3 regions of the Halomonas zincidurans B6 genome follow, and region 1 is predicted to be linked to each of the others. Evidence: predicted binding sites of a transcription regulator. Region 1 holds the regulator's gene; each other region holds the start of a gene.
What was found. Region 1 encodes sigma-54, which starts transcription at its own class of promoters, with help from an activator protein. Its sites were predicted from a motif close to TGGCACNNNNNTTGCTNT; they were not measured.
Positions count from the first base shown of each region.

Region 2: a site for sigma-54 is predicted at 2,478-2,495, ahead of glnL (nitrogen regulation protein NR(II)). Genes of this name have one in related genera too.
Region 3: a site for sigma-54 is predicted at 2,378-2,395, ahead of HALZIN_RS0115545 (amino acid ABC transporter substrate-binding protein). Genes of this name have one in related genera too.

Region 1 covers NZ_JNCK01000001.1:1,036,237-1,041,308, reverse strand. The annotation lists gene HALZIN_RS0104905 (KdsC family phosphatase) at 1-309, shown strand, start outside; gene lptC (LPS export ABC transporter periplasmic protein LptC) at 313-903, shown strand; gene lptA (lipopolysaccharide transport periplasmic protein LptA) at 900-1,421, shown strand; gene lptB (LPS export ABC transporter ATP-binding protein) at 1,474-2,199, shown strand; gene HALZIN_RS0104885 (RNA polymerase factor sigma-54) at 2,362-3,780, shown strand; gene hpf (ribosome hibernation-promoting factor, HPF/YfiA family) at 3,969-4,277, shown strand; gene ptsN (PTS IIA-like nitrogen regulatory protein PtsN) at 4,287-4,784, shown strand; gene rapZ (RNase adapter RapZ) at 4,889-5,072, shown strand, end outside.
Region 2 covers NZ_JNCK01000001.1:3,457,724-3,462,795, reverse strand. The annotation lists gene glnG (nitrogen regulation protein NR(I)) at 1-1,309, opposite strand, end outside; gene glnL (nitrogen regulation protein NR(II)) at 1,397-2,440, opposite strand; gene HALZIN_RS0116185 (DUF4124 domain-containing protein) at 2,638-3,258, opposite strand; gene glnA (glutamate--ammonia ligase) at 3,390-4,796, opposite strand.
Region 3 covers NZ_JNCK01000001.1:3,311,793-3,316,864, reverse strand. The annotation lists gene HALZIN_RS0115555 (amino acid ABC transporter permease) at 1-22, opposite strand, end outside; gene HALZIN_RS0115550 (amino acid ABC transporter permease) at 24-1,214, opposite strand; gene HALZIN_RS0115545 (amino acid ABC transporter substrate-binding protein) at 1,289-2,317, opposite strand; gene hemE (uroporphyrinogen decarboxylase) at 2,666-3,730, opposite strand; gene ribA (GTP cyclohydrolase II) at 3,913-4,548, shown strand; gene trhA (PAQR family membrane homeostasis protein TrhA) at 4,594-5,072, shown strand, end outside.

The DNA of each region.
Region 1 (5,072 bases):
GGAATCGAACATGTCTTTCAAGGGCGTGACGACAAGTTGACCTTGCTGCGCGAATTACTCGACACGCTGGGCCTGGATTTCGAGCAGCTCGCCTATTGCGGCGACGACCTGCCTGATCTCGCCCCCATCCACTACGCGGGGCTCGGCATCAGCGTGCCCAATGCGCCAGACTACGTCCGTGAGCGGGCCGACTGGGTCACTCTGCGTGCCGGCGGCCACGGCGCCATACGCGAGATCTGCGATGGCCTGCTGCAGATGCGGGGCCACTGGACGGCGCTGCTCGACGCTTATCTCCACGGCCGGAACTGAACGATGCTCCAGCGTTTCTCGCGGCTTTCGCCCAAAGGGTGGCTGGCGCTCATCCTGCTCGCGCTGGGTGGGCTGCTGGCCTTGATCGAGCAACGCAACCTCATCTCGTTGCCCTCGCCCCCTTCCACGGGCGAGAGCGGCGAACCCGATTACTACCTGGAAGACGCCACGCTGACCCGCTTCGATGCGACCGGTACCGCCTATCAGCGACTCGAGACACCCCGGCTTACGCATACCCCCACCGATGACGTGACGCGGCTGCAAGCGCCCGACGCTCGGCTCGTCGACGACCGCGGCCGGGTCTGGCTCGCCAGCGCCGACACAGGTAGGCTGGGAGCCAACGCCAATCCGCTCAAGCTAAGCGGCAACGCCCAGCTCCAGGCGCCCGAACAGGGCTGGAAAATCAACAGCGAGGTCTTGATTTACGACGCCGAAACCGGTCATGCCTGGAGTGAAAGCGAGGCCGTGCTGCGCAAGTTTCAGCAACGCGTGCGCGGCGATCGTTTCGATGCCTGGCTGGACAGCGGACAAATGCAGCTCAACGGCAATGTACGCGGCTATCACCCGCCGATCGACGAGGAATCAGGATCATGATGCGCACCCTAATCGCTGCCCTAGGCCTGTCCGGTGCGGCGCTGCTCGCCACGCCGGCCCTGGCGCTGGAAGGCGATGCCAACCAGCCGATCAACATTGCCGCCGACCGCCTGAATCTCGACGACCGTGCCGGCACCGCCGTCTACACCGGTGACGTCGCCATGCAGCAGGGCAGCATGAAATTGACCGCTCAGCGTGTCGAGATCGAGCGCAACGACCAGGGCGAAGTGACTCTGGTGACCGCTACCGGCGGCACCGAGCGCGCCTATCTCGAACAGCGCCCGGCGCCCGACGATCCGCTGGTCAAGGGCTGGGGCGAGACGATCGTCTACTACGCCGGCGAGCGACGCGTCGAACTGATCAGCCAGGCCGAACTGCACCAGGCCAGCGACACTTTCAAGGGCGCCTATGTCGAGTACTTCCTCGATAGCCGTCAGGTCCAGGCGCGTTCCCAGGCCCAGGGAGCCGAGAACGAGCGCGTGCGCATGAGCCTGACACCGAAGTCGGCCGAACAATGACCCCGCCGGCCGAGATCAGTCCAGAGGCCAGCCCAGAGGAGAGCCCCGCGCGATGAAGACATTGTTCGCCCGGCATTTGGCCAAGAGCTACAAGAATCGCCGCGTGGTCCAGGACATCAGCCTATCGATCGGCCAGGGCAGCATCGTCGGCCTGCTCGGCCCCAACGGGGCCGGCAAGACGACCTCATTCTACATGATCGTCGGCCTGGTGCGCGCCGACGCCGGCGAGGTGGGCATCGACGACCAGGACCTCAGCCGCGCAGCGATGCATCACCGCGCCCGCGCCGGCATCGGCTACCTGCCTCAGGAAGCCTCGATCTTTCGCAAGCTGTCGGTCGCCGACAACATCATGGCGATCCTCGAGATGCGTCGCGACCTGGACAAGCCGGGACGCAAGCGCCAGCTCGAGCAACTGCTCGAGGAATTCCATATCACCCATATTCGCGACAACATGGGCATGAGCCTGTCCGGCGGCGAACGTCGCCGGGTAGAGATCGCCCGCTCACTGGCCACCGAGCCGGCGTTCATCCTGCTCGACGAGCCCTTCGCGGGGGTCGACCCGATTTCGGTCGGCGAAATCAAGTCGATCATCCGTCAATTGCGCGATCGGGGCATCGGCGTACTGATCACCGACCATAACGTGCGCGAGACGCTGGATATCTGCGACAACGCCTACATCGTCGGCGACGGCCAGATCATCGCCGAAGGCAACGCGGAAGCGATACTCGCCAGCAAGAAGGTCCGCGAGGTCTATCTGGGTAGCGAATTCCGCCTTTGAGCGCTCGCAGCACGATGGCGGCTGTCAAGCCCGCGCCTCCACGCAAGGTCTCGCCAAGCTGTATTAGCCCGCATGATGGCATGGTTATTGCTTTTACACTTGCAAGGCCTCACCGAGCAGGATAACGTGTCGTGAAATCCTCTCAGTGAAGTCACGCTTGTCATGGCAATGAAACCCACGTTGCAGCTTCGGGTCGGCACCCAGCTGACCATGACGCCTCAGTTGCAGCAGGCCATCCAGCTACTGCAGCTGTCGACGCTGGATCTACGCCAGGAGATCCAGCAGGCGCTGGAATCCAACCCCATGCTCGAGATGGAGGATGATTTCGGGGAAGCCGACGTCGGCGAAGCGCTCGACGACGACTGGGCCAGCGACATCCCTGAGGAACTCGCCCTGGACAGCGAGTGGTCGGACACCTACCAGGATCTGGCCCCCGGCGCCGGACGCAGCGAAGACGCTCCCGACTTCGAGCGCAACACCGCCGATCAGAGCCTGCAGGATCACCTTCGCTGGCAGCTCGACATGACCGGGCTCGACAGTCGCGAACATGCGATCGCCGACTGTCTCATCGATGCAGTCAACCTCGACGGCTATCTCGACGGTCAGCTCGACGAATTGACGGAAGGCCTGCGCAGCCAGGGGCTTTCCGGACTCAAGGCCGCCGAGGTCGAGCAGATTCTGCATCGTCTTCAACAGTTCGACCCCACCGGTGTATTCGCCCGCGACCTGCGCGAGTGTCTGCTGCTGCAACTGGCTACGCTGGCCGACGATACGCCGCTGCTGCCCCAGGCCAAGCGCCTGGTACGCCAGTTTCTCGACGCGCTGGCCAATGATGACCGCAAGTTGCTCAAGCGTCGGCTGCGTCTCGACGATGCCCAGCTCGATGCGGTGATCGCCCTGATCCGCGCCCTCGATCCACGCCCCGGCCAAGCCTTCGACGCCAGTGGCGAGGATTACGTGATCCCCGACCTGGTGGCTCGCCATACTCGCGAGGGCTGGCGTATCGAGCTCAATCCCGAGGCGCTACCGCGATTGCGCGTCCAGCCCGACTATGCCGCCTTGATCAAGCGCGCCGACAAGAGCGACGACAACACCTTCATGAAGCAGCACCTTCAGGAGGCGCGCTGGTTGATCAAGAGTCTGTCGAGTCGCAACGACACCCTGCTCAAGGTCGGTCGCGAGATCATGATCCGCCAGTTCGACTTCCTCGAGCGTGGCGAGGAGGCCATGAAACCGCTGGTGCTCGCCGACATCGCCCAGACCGTGGAGATGCACGAATCGACCATCTCGCGGGTCACCACACAGAAGTTCATTCATACCCCGCGCGGCGTCTTCGAACTCAAGTACTTCTTCTCGAGCCATGTCGGCGGCGGCAGCGAAGGCGATGCGCACTCCAGCACCGCGATACGCGCACGCCTGAAGAAGCTGATCGGCGACGAGCCGCCGCGCAAGCCACTTTCCGACAGCAAGCTGGTCGAGCTGCTCGCCGCCGATGGCATCGCGGTGGCGCGACGCACCGTCGCCAAGTATCGCGAAGCGCTGGGCATCCCCTCCTCCGGTGAACGCAGACGCCTCGCCTGAGGCTCCTTCAGACATATGCAGCTCTCTCCCCGGCACAAGGAAAGTGCCGCGCCCTATCGCATCGAAACGTCGATTCACATGTCTTCCCGCTCTCGACAAGCGACGTTTGCGGCCACCATCCCGCGAGGGGTTTGCTAAGCTGCAAAAAGGGTTACAATCGGCCATCACTCGTCGAAAAGGAACGTGCCATGCAAGCCAACATCACCGGCCATCACGTCGAACTGACGGATGCATTGCGTGACTACGTCAACGAAAAGTTGGCGCGGCTGGAACGCCACTACGACAACATCACCACCGTGCAGGTAACGCTCTCGATCGAGAAGGAACGCCATCAGGCGGCCTGCACGCTTCACGCAGCGGGTGCTGACTTGCATGCCGAAGCCGAGAACGGCGACATGTACGCCGCCATCGATGCCCTGGCCGACAAGCTCGACCGCCAACTCGTCAAACACAAGGAAAAGGCCCAGGCCCGCGCGCAAGGCGCCGGCGCCCGCTGACTCCCCATCATGTCACTGGAAACCATACTGCCCCCCGAACGCACTCTGTTTGCCGTGCCCGGGGGGAGCAAGAAGCGCGTGCTTGAGTTCTTCAGCACCTTCATCGCCCAGAACACCCCTAGCCTGGACAGCCAGGAGGTGTTCAGCCGGCTGATCGGTCGTGAACGGCTGGGGAGTACCGGCATCGGCAATGGCGTGGCCATTCCCCATGCGCGCAATCCCCATTGCAAGGCGCCGGTAGCCGGCTTTATCAAGCTACAGGAGCCGATCGATTTCGATGCAGTCGATGGCGAACCGGTCGACCTGCTGTTCGTGCTGCTGGTACCCGAAGAGGCCGACGACACCCACCTGGCGCTACTCGCCCAGGTCGCCGGCATCATGAACGACGCCGACACCCGCAACCGGCTGCGCCACAGTGCCAGCCAGCGTGAACTGCACGAAACGCTCATCGATGCCATCCATGCCCTCGATGGCGGCGCCGGTAGCGCGCCGCGGCAGGCCAGGTAGCCTGAAGGCTGCGCTTTAATTCGCCCCGGCCTATTCAATTCGGGTCTGGTATGCCCAGCGTCATACGACCGCCTCGTGACTCATCGTGACAAGGGAGCCGCCCCATGCAACTCGTGATCATCAGTGGCCGCTCCGGATCCGGCAAGTCGATCGCCCTCCAGGCACTCGAGGACCTGGGCTTCTATGCCATCGACAACCTGCCGGCGATGCTCCTCGATGCGCTGATCGATGAGCTCCAGCAGGCCGACAGCAAGCGCGCCAGCGTCGCGGTCAGCATTGATGCGCGCA
Region 2 (5,072 bases), 2.4 Mb from region 1:
TGTGCTTGAGCGCGGTCTCGATCAGGATGCGCTCGAAATCCGGCACCGCCTCCTCCAGCAGGTGGGTATGCCCGGCAGCCAGCGCCCGATCGGCCCATTCGCGGAAGGCGCCGCGCCAATCGCCGCTGGCCGCCTCGGTGCCCTCGACGTCGCGCAGCTCCGGCGGCAGGTCGTCGATCAGCACCTCGCGGCCCGAGGCCATCACCGTCAGCCAGCGACAGGTGTTCTCGAGCTGGCGCACGTTGCCCGGCCAGGGCAGCCTGGTGAGGTGCAGCTCGGCGTCGCGGGTCAGCACCTTGGGCTCGGTGGACAACTCCTTGGCGGCCTCGGCGAGAAAGTGCTGGGCCAGCCGCGGAATGTCCTCGCGGCGCTCGGCGAGCCTGGGCAGGTGCACGCGAATCACGTTGAGGCGGTGGAACAGGTCCTCGCGAAAGCGCCCGTCCTTGACCAGCGCCTCGAGGTTCTGATGGGTCGCGGCGATGATCCGCACGTCGGCCTTGACCGAGAGATGGCCGCCGACCCGATAGAACTCGCCGTCGGCCAGCACCCGCAGCAGCCGGGTCTGGGTGTCCGGCGGCATGTCGCCGATCTCGTCGAGGAACAGCGTGCCGCCGTCGGCCTGTTCGAAACGCCCGCGACGCTGGGCGGTGGCGCCGGTGAACGCGCCCTTCTCGTGGCCGAACAGCTCGGACTCCATCAGGTCCTTGGGAATCGCCGCCATGTTCAGGGCGATGAACGGCTGCGCCCTGCGCGGACTGTGCTGGTGCAGGGCCTCGGCGACGCGCTCCTTGCCGGTCCCCGACTCGCCGTTGATGAGCACGGTGATGTGCGATTGCGACAGCCGACCGATGGCCCGGAAGACCTCCTGCATCGCCGGCGCCTCGCCGATGATATCCGCCGAGAAGCCCTCGGGCACCACCACCGGCGAGGCGCGCTCGCGGGCGTGGGCCACCGCGCGACGCACCAGCGCCAGGGCGTCGTCGACATCGAACGGCTTGGGCAGGTACTCGAAGGCGCCGCCCTGATAGGAGGCCACCGCACTGTCCAGGTCGGAATGCGCGGTCATCACGATCACCGGCAGGTCCGGGCACGCCTCGCGCACCTGCGCCATCAGGTCGAGGCCATCGAGCCCCGGCATGCGGATGTCGGTGAGCAGTACCTCGGGGGGATAGCTGAGGATCGCCTCGAGCGCGGTATCGGCCCGGTCAAAGCTGGTCACGTCCAGATCCGGCTGGGCCAGGGCGCGCTCCAGCACCCAGCGTATGGCTCGGTCGTCGTCGACGATGACGATACGGGCGGGATCATTCATAAAGCCCTCCAGCGGGTCGCATGGTTTCGCCTTCGGCGATGGTCGCAGTCTCGGCACGTCCGGCGCTCTGGCAATGTTCCGCCCCGGTCACTGATGGGCATCCAGCGGCATCAGCAGGCGAAACTCGGTACAGCCGGGATGCGAGTCGCACTCGACCAGCCCCTGATGCTGATGCAGGATCGACTGGGCGATCGACAGCCCCAGGCCGCTGCCCTCGGCACGCCCCGAGACCATCGGATAGAACAGCGTGTCGCGCAGCGCCGCGGGAATCCCCGGGCCGTTGTCGACGATCGCCACCTCGCAGACCAGGCGGTGGCGCTCGGCGCCCAGTGTGAACTGCCGCCGGGCCCGGGTGCGCAGCGTCAGCCGCGGGGTGGGCGTGCCGCTTTCATCCATCGCCTGGACGGCGTTGCGTGCCACGTTGAGCACCGCCTGGATCAACTGCGACTCGTCGCCGTGCAGCTCGGGCAGGCTGGGGTCGTAGTCACGCACGTAGGCGACTCGGGGGTGCTCGGCCTCGAGCAGCGCGCGTACCCGTTCGAGCACTCGGTGCACGTTGAGCGGCTCGTGGCGGACCAGGTGGTTGGGGCCGAGCATGCGATCGACCAGGTCGCGCAGCCGGTCGGCTTCCTCGACGATCACCCGGGTGAACTCGGCCAACTGCGGGTCGGGCAGGTCGCGCTCGAGCAGTTGCGCCGCGCCGCGAATCCCGCCCAGCGGATTCTTGATCTCGTGGGCCAGGCCCCGCGACAGCACCTTGATGGTCTCCTGACGGGTGACCAGCGCTTCCTCGCGGGAGATGCGCAGCAGCCGGTCGCGGGGTTCGATCTCGAGCAGCAACTCGGCGTCCGACAACGGCGTGACGGTGAAGTCGACGGTGATCGCCTCGCCGCCGGCCAGCAGCAATATGGCCTCGCGCTGAGTGAAAGGGTGGTTTTCCTCGAGCGCCTTGCGCAACACCTCGGCGATCGCCCCGCCTTCGCCTTCCAGGCATTCCAGACGCGTCCCCTCGACCCGACTGCGGCTCACCGCCAGCAACGCTTCGGCGGCCGGGTTCAGCCAGCGTGCGCGTAACGCCCCGTCGAGCAGCACGACCGCCGTGGTCAGGTTTTCCAGCAAGCGTTGGTACATGGCGCGTCTCGACATCCTGAGATCCGTTAGCTTGGTGTTTGCAAGATACGCGCCAGTCTGGCCAGGCCCGCAACGAGCGGGATGGCGGACAGGGCGTCGGGGCGCACTGCACTATTATGGTGCATCGAGACGAGGAAAGCTGCTTGATGGCGCGGCACACACAACGCGGCGTGCAGAAATGAAGGGAGCGACACCCGTTAATTGCCGGTGCGGCTCGGTGGCAGGCCGGCGGGGTTGTTGGGATTGGCCGGCAGATTGACGCTGGCGCGCTGCACGTAGAGGGTGACCGGCGCACTGCGGTGGCGCACCTGGCCGGCGGCATCGAGCAATTCGGCGACCAGGGTATATTCGCCGCGGTCCAGGTTGGTGAGCATGAACGCGCTGCTGTTCAGGGCCGACTGGCTTACCACGCCATCGACCAGCAAGCGTACCTGGTTATCCTCGCGCAGCGTCGGCTCGATGGTCAGTCGTACCTGAACGTTCCCGGCGGCGCCGGTGGGCAGGGTCTGCCCATCCTCGGGCGCGGCGATACGGAAGGTGGAATAGGGCATGAACGGCTGCCCGGCGCGCGAGGCAGCCGGCTCGGCACGCTGCGTGGGCGGCGGCGCGACATCGACTCCCACGGCGGGCACCACGGTCAACGGCTCGAGATCGACCCGTTCGGCGTTGTCGACCGACTTGTCGGTAAATACCACGTTGCCTTGCGCATCGGTCGTACGGTAGACGCTGGCCGCCTCGGCACTCTCTATTCCCCCTATTCCCTCTATTCCCAGCGCAATGGCGCACGGCAGCACAACCGTGAAAACGCGCTTGATCATGCCCCTTCACTCCTTTGCCTAGCGCCGCGTCGCCACCACTTGCGCGATTGGCGATATCCGCCAGTGTAATGCAAAAAGGCCCGCCAGAAAGGCGGGCCTCGATGATCCGGCGATCGGTGTCGCTCGGCCGCTCAGCAGCTGTAGTAGAGATCGAACTCCACCGGGTGGGTGGTCATGCGCAGGCGCTCGACGTCCTCGCCCTTGAGCGCGATGTAGGCATCGATCGTGTCGTCGGTGAACACCCCGCCCTCGGTCAGGAACGCGCGGTCCTTGTCGAGCGCTTCCAGCGCCTGCTCCAGGCTGCTGGCCACGGTCGGCACCGACTTGCCCTCTTCCGGCGGCAGGTCGTACAGGTTCTTGTCCATCGCGTCGCCAGGATGGATCTTGTTTTTCACCCCGTCGATGCCGGCCATCAGCATCGCCGCGAACGCCAGGTACGGGTTGGCGGTAGGGTCGGGAAAGCGGCACTCGACGCGCTTGCCCTTGGGGCTGGCGGTGTACGGAATGCGGATCGATGCACTGCGGTTGCGCGCACTGTAGGCGAGCATGACCGGCGCCTCGAAGCCCGGCACCAACCGCTTGTAGGAGTTGGTCGAAGCGTTGGTGAAGGCGTTCAGCGCCCGCGCATGCTTGATGATGCCGCCGATGTAGTACAGCGCCGTCTCGGAGAGCCCGGCGTATTCGTCGCCGGCGAACTGGTTCTCGCCATTCTTCCAGAAGGAGGAGTGAACATGCATGCCGGAGCCGTTGTCGCCGACCAGCGGCTTGGGCATGAAGGTCGCGGTCTTGCCATAGGCATGGGCCACGTTATGGACCACGTACTTGAGTTCCTGGACCTCGTCGGCCTTCTTGACCAGGGTGTTGAACTTGACGCCGATCTCGTTCTGGCCGGCGTTGGCCACTTCGTGGTGATGCACTTCGACGCTCTGGCCGATCGCCTCGAGGGTGTTGCACATCGCGCTGCGTATGTCGTGGAAGCTATCCACCGGCGGGACCGGGAAGTAGCCGCCCTTGACCCGCGGACGGTGCGCCAGGTTGCCGCCTTCGATCTTGCGATCGGTCGACCAGGCGCCCTCCTCGGACGTGATCTTGTACATGGCGCCTTCGATGTCGGCCTTCCAGTGCACCTCGTCGAAGATGAAGAATTCCGGCTCGGGGCCGAAGAAGGCGGTATCGCCCAGGCCGGTGGAGCCCAGATAGGCTTCCGCGCGCTTGGCGATGGAGCGCGGATCGCGCTCGTAACCCTGCATGGTCGACGGTTCGATGATGTCGCAACGCAGCACCAGGGTCGCGTCTTCGGTGAACGGATCGAGGAAGCCGGTGCCGTCTTCGGGGCGCAGGATCATGTCGGATTCATTGATGCCCTTCCAGCCTTCGATGGAAGAGCCGTCGAACATCTGACCGTCCTCGAAGAACTCATCATCGACCGCACTGGCCGGAATCGTGACGTGTTGCTCCTTGCCCTTGGTGTCGGTAAAGCGCAGGTCGACCCACTTGACGTCGTGTTCTTCGATCAGGGCTAGAGTCTTCTCAGACATGGTGTCCTCCATAGATGAGCCATTGGCTTGCGTGTCCAGCGTCGTTTTAGCACGTCGGGGCGCGGATTGCCCATGCATGCCATTTCTGACAAAAACGAATGCAGAAGCCGTGCCAAAATGGCGCAACAACAATCGCGAATCCTGGCCAGACCAATGAATATAGTGAAGAAAGCGCCCCCGGACGAAGGCCTTTGAGGGCGCCCCGAATGGCCGATGTCGCATCATGGCGGTGCAGGGCTTCCGCCAATGCACCATGATTGAGCGCAAACCTCCTTT
Region 3 (5,072 bases), 2.3 Mb from region 1:
CGGGATTGATAGTCGAGGCCATCTCAACGCTCCTTGAGCAGCGTGCGCGCGTTATAGATGTTCATCAGCAGCGATACCATCAGACTGATGAGCAGATACACGGCCATGGTCATGGCGATGATCTCGATCGCCTGGCCAGTCTGGTTGAGCGTGGTGCCGGCGAATACCGCGACGATATCGGGATAGCCGATGGCGGTGGCCAGCGACGAATTCTTGATCAGGTTCAGGTACTGGCTGGTCAACTGCGGCACGATAACGCGCATTGCCTGGGGAATCACGACCTTGCGCAGCGCGATCCCCCCCGGCAGGCTCAGCGAGTGCGCGGCCTCGGTCTGGCCGTGGGGTACTGACTGGATGCCCGAACGCACGATCTCGGCGATGAACGCCGCGGTATAGACTGACAATGCCAGCCATAGCGCCATCAGTTCCGGCATGACGTTGATGCCGCCGCGAAAGTTGAAGCCGGTCATCTCGGGCATCGACCATTCCAGCGGCATGCCGGTGGTCACGAACACGATCAACGGCAAACCGACGATGATCGCCGCGCCCAACCAATAGACGGGCAGCGCCTTGCCGGTGGCGGCCTGACGCTTGCGCGCGAAGATCCCCAGCGCCACGGCGGCGACGATCGCCACCAGCAACGCCCAGGGCGTGGCGGCGAAGCCCTCCAGGGGCTGCGGGGCCGGCATCACCAGGCCACGCACGTTGAAATACAAAGCCTCGAACAACGACAGGCTCTGCCGTGGCGAGGGCAGCGAGCGCAAAACCGCAAAATACCAGAACAGGATCTGTACCAGCAGCGGTATGTTGCGGAACACTTCGACGTAGATCGCCGCCAGCTTGGCCAGCAGCCAGTTGGGCGAGAGCCGGGCGATGCCCACCGTGAAGCCGATGATCGTCGCGGCAATGATGCCCAGCGCCGAGACCAGCAGCGTGTTGAGCAGTCCGATGACGAAGGTGCGGCCGTAGGAATCGTCGCTGGAATAGTCGATCGGCGTCTGTGGAATCGAGAAGCCCGCACGCTCGCCGAGGAAGTCGAAGCCGGTACGGATGCCGCGCGCCTCGAGGTTGGCCAGCGTATTGTGGACCAAAAAGCCAATGACGACAGCCAGCCCCACGAACAGCGCGATCTGCACCATCAGGGCGCGGATGGCCGGATCACGCCACAGGGGACCACGCCCGCGGCGGGAGGTGGAAGTGGATGGACGCAACATGGAATGTCTCTACTTCGGGCAGAATAAATGCACCGCACGCTCACGGCGTGCGGTGCGAGGACATCACGTCGCGCTTAGCGAATCGGCGGAGCGTACTGGATGCCGCCGTCCGTCCACAGGGCGTTGATGCCGCGCTCGATCTCCAGCGGCGAATCGGCGCCCACGGTCTTGGCGTAGATCTCGCCGTAGTTGCCCACCAGCTTGATGATGTTGTAAGCCCAGTCGTTGCTCAGGCCGAGCTGCTCGCCGTAGCGACCGTCGGTACCCAGCAGGCGCGCGACATCGGGATTCGGCGGGTTGGCCTTCATGTCGTCGACGTTCTCGCTGGTCACGCCCAGTTCCTCGGCGTTGAGCATGGCGAACAGCGACCACTTGACGATATCGAACCACTGATCGTCGCCCTGGCGCACCACGGGGCCTAGCGGCTCCTTGGAGATACGCTCGGGAAGGATCTTGACGCTGGACGGGTCCTGGAGCTGCAGACGCAGCGCGGCGAGCTGCGAGGAATCGGAAGTCAGTACGTCGCAGCGGCCGCTGTCGAAGCCCTGCGCGGTCTGGTCGGTGGTGTCGAAAGCGACCTGCTGGAATTGCATGTCGTTGGCCTTGAAGTAATCGGCCATGTTGAGTTCGGTGGTGGTGCCGGACTGCACACAGATCGAGGCGCCGTCGAGCTCGGTGGCGCTGTTGATGCCCAGCTCCTTGCGGATCAAAAAGCCCTGGCCGTCGTAGAAGCTGGTACCGGCGAAGTTCAGACCCAGGGAGTTGTCGCGGGTCGCGGTCCAGGTCGTGTTGCGCGACAGTACGTCGATTTCGCCGGATTGCAGCGCGGTGAAGCGCTCCTTGGCGGTCAGCGGAGTGAAGCTCACGGCCTGTGGATCGCCGAATACGGCGGCCGCAACGCCGCGACAGACTTCCACGTCGAGCCCCTGCCAGTTGCCGTTCTCGTCCGGTGCGGAGAAACCGGGCAGACCGGTACTCACGCCGCAGCGGAACTCGCCGTTACTCTTGACGTCGTCGAGCATGGCCGCCTGGGCCTGGGAGGCCACGGAGGCAGCCAGCACGGCGGCAGACAGCAGTAACAGGCTCTTGTTCTTGTGTCGCATAGTGGAATCGACTCCCTTGCGTTGTCATTTGAGTGCATGCTCAAGCATGGCCCTATAACGCTAGCAAGGAGTGTTCCAATCTGTCGCCTATCCTTAAGTCACCTTCAGTCAACGTAGACCCAACGCAACCAGGCACTGTCAGCGCCAGAGCCGACGCGCCGCAAAGTCGCAGCAGGCTGGCGGCAGGCACCAGGATGATGCGCTCGAGAAATGCCAAGCACGCCGCATGCGCGCGCCACTCGAAGAACGCGTGACACGCCGGACGGGTCAGCCACGCGCCCGGCACAAGCGTCGCCAGGCACCAGCGCCAGCCAGCGGCGATGGCGAGTCATCGCCTGCGCCACACGCTCAGTCGGCATGATAGGCCGGGCTGAGTTCGTGGAGCGCCTCGAGGAAGGCGCTGACCCGCTCGGGCTCGGTGAACTGGCTGATGCCATGGCCCAGGTTGAAGACATGCCCCGGACCGGCGCCGTAGCTGTCGAGTATCCGCGCCACCTCGGCGCGAATCGCCGCCGGCCGGGCGAACAGCACGTTGGGGTCGAGATTGCCCTGCAGCGCCACGCGATGGCCGACCCGCTCGCGGGCGTCGCTGAGCTCGGTGGTCCAGTCCAGGCCCAGCGCATCGGCGCCGCTGGCGGCGAGATGCTCGAGCCACTGGCCGCCGTTCTTGGTGAACAGGATCACCGGTACATGACGACCCTCGTGTTCGCGGATCAGCCCGGCGACGATCTGCTCCATGTAGCGCAGCGAGAATTCCCGATAGGCCGGCGTCGACAGCGTGCCGCCCCAGGTATCGAAGATCTGCACGACCTGGGCGCCGGCGCGAATCTGCGCATTGAGATAGTCGGTGACCGCCTGGGCCAGCAGGTCGAGCAACTGGTGCATCGCCTCGGGATTGCCGTAGAGCATGCCCTTGACGTGGCGGAAGTCCTTGCTCGAGGCGCCCTCGACCATGTAGGTGGCAAGCGTCCAGGGACTGCCCGAGAAACCGATCAGCGGCGTCCGGCCATTGAGTTCGCGACGCACCGCGGCGACGGCGTTCATCACGTAATCGAGATCGCGCTGGGTGTCGGGCAGGCTCAGCGCCTCGACATCGGCCTGGGTACGCACCGGTTTTTTGAACTTGGGGCCCTCGCCGGTCTCGAAGTACAGCCCCAGGCCCATCGCGTCGGGGATGGTCAGGATGTCGGAAAACAGGATCGCGGCATCCAGCGGGTAGCGCTCGAGCGGCTGCAGGGTGACCTCGCAGGCCCGCGCGGTATCCCGGCACAGGTCCATGAAGCTGCCGGCCTCGCCGCGCACCCGGCGGTACTCGGGCAGATAACGCCCGGCCTGGCGCATCATCCATACCGGAGTGCGATCCACCGGCTGGCGGGCCAGGGCGCGAAGAAGGCGGTCGTTGTGAAGTTCCATCGGGCTCTCGTCGACTCGTGAGTTTGCGCCAATTGTAGCGGATGGCCGGGCATCCGACGCCCCCTTGCCTATGGGCACCCAACACGACGCGCCGCTGATGAGCCATGCCCACTAACCTGCTATCATGGGTCGTTTACATCGGCCGGGCGCTGGTGCCCGCCGGTTCGCAGTCGAGGATCATCGTGACGATACGCTTCATCGCCGCCTCCCAACTGCCCACGCCCTGGGCCACCTTCACCATGCACGGCTTCGAGGACGAAGCGACGGGCAAGGACCATATCGCCCTGACGCTGGGCGACGTGTCGATCGGCGAGGCGGTGCTCGGCCGCGTGCATTCGGAGTGCCTGACCGGCGACGCGCTGTTCTCGATGCGCTGCGACTGCGGCTACCAGCTCCAGGAAGCGCTCAAGCGGATCGCCGCCGAGGGCCGCGGCGTGCTGCTCTACCTGCGCCAGGAAGGTCGCGGCATCGGCCTGCTCAACAAGATCCGCGCCTATCATCTGCAGGACCAGGGCTACGACACCGTCGAGGCCAACGAGCACCTGGGATTCAACGCCGACCTGCGCCGCTACGATCTGTGCGTGCCGATGCTCGAGCACCTCGGCGTGCGCTCGCTGAAGCTGATGACCAACAACCCGCGCAAGGTCGACGCCCTGACCCGTGACGGCGTGACCATCAGCGAGCGACTGGCGCTAACCACCGGCCGCAACCCCCACAACGAACATTATCTGTCGACCAAGGCCGGCAAGCTCGGCCATTTGATGGCGCTGGAGGATTTCACCCCGGCGGGCGACGTGGAAAGCCGGCGCAAGCCCTGAAGCGGGCCCGTCGGGGGTTTTCGTTTCCAACGAGGAGCCAAGGCAATGCCCGATTCCCGTTTGCGCAATACGACCGCTCATCCGGGCGACGATGCCTACAGTCTGCTCGAGGAGCTGCTGCACTGCATCAGTCACGGCATCGGCGCGGCCCTCGCCCTGGCCGGCATGGTGGTGCTGATCGCGCTGGCCAGCCTCGCCACCCACGTCGACCCCTGGAAGATCGTCGGCGTCAGCCTCTACGGCGCCACTCTGGTGCTGCTCTACAGCGCCTCGACGCTCTACCACGGCGTGCGCCGGCCACGCCTCAAGCGCGCGCTCAAGGTGGTCGATCATTGCGCGATCTACGCGCTGATCGCCGGTACCTACACGCCCTTTTTACTGGTCAATCTGCGCGGCCCGCTGGGTTGGACGCTGTTCGCCGTCATCTGGTCGCTGGCGATCGGCGGCATCGCCCTCAAGCTGATCTGGCCGCAGCGCTTCGGCGTGCTGCGGGTGGCGGTCTACCTGGTGATGGGCTGGCTGAT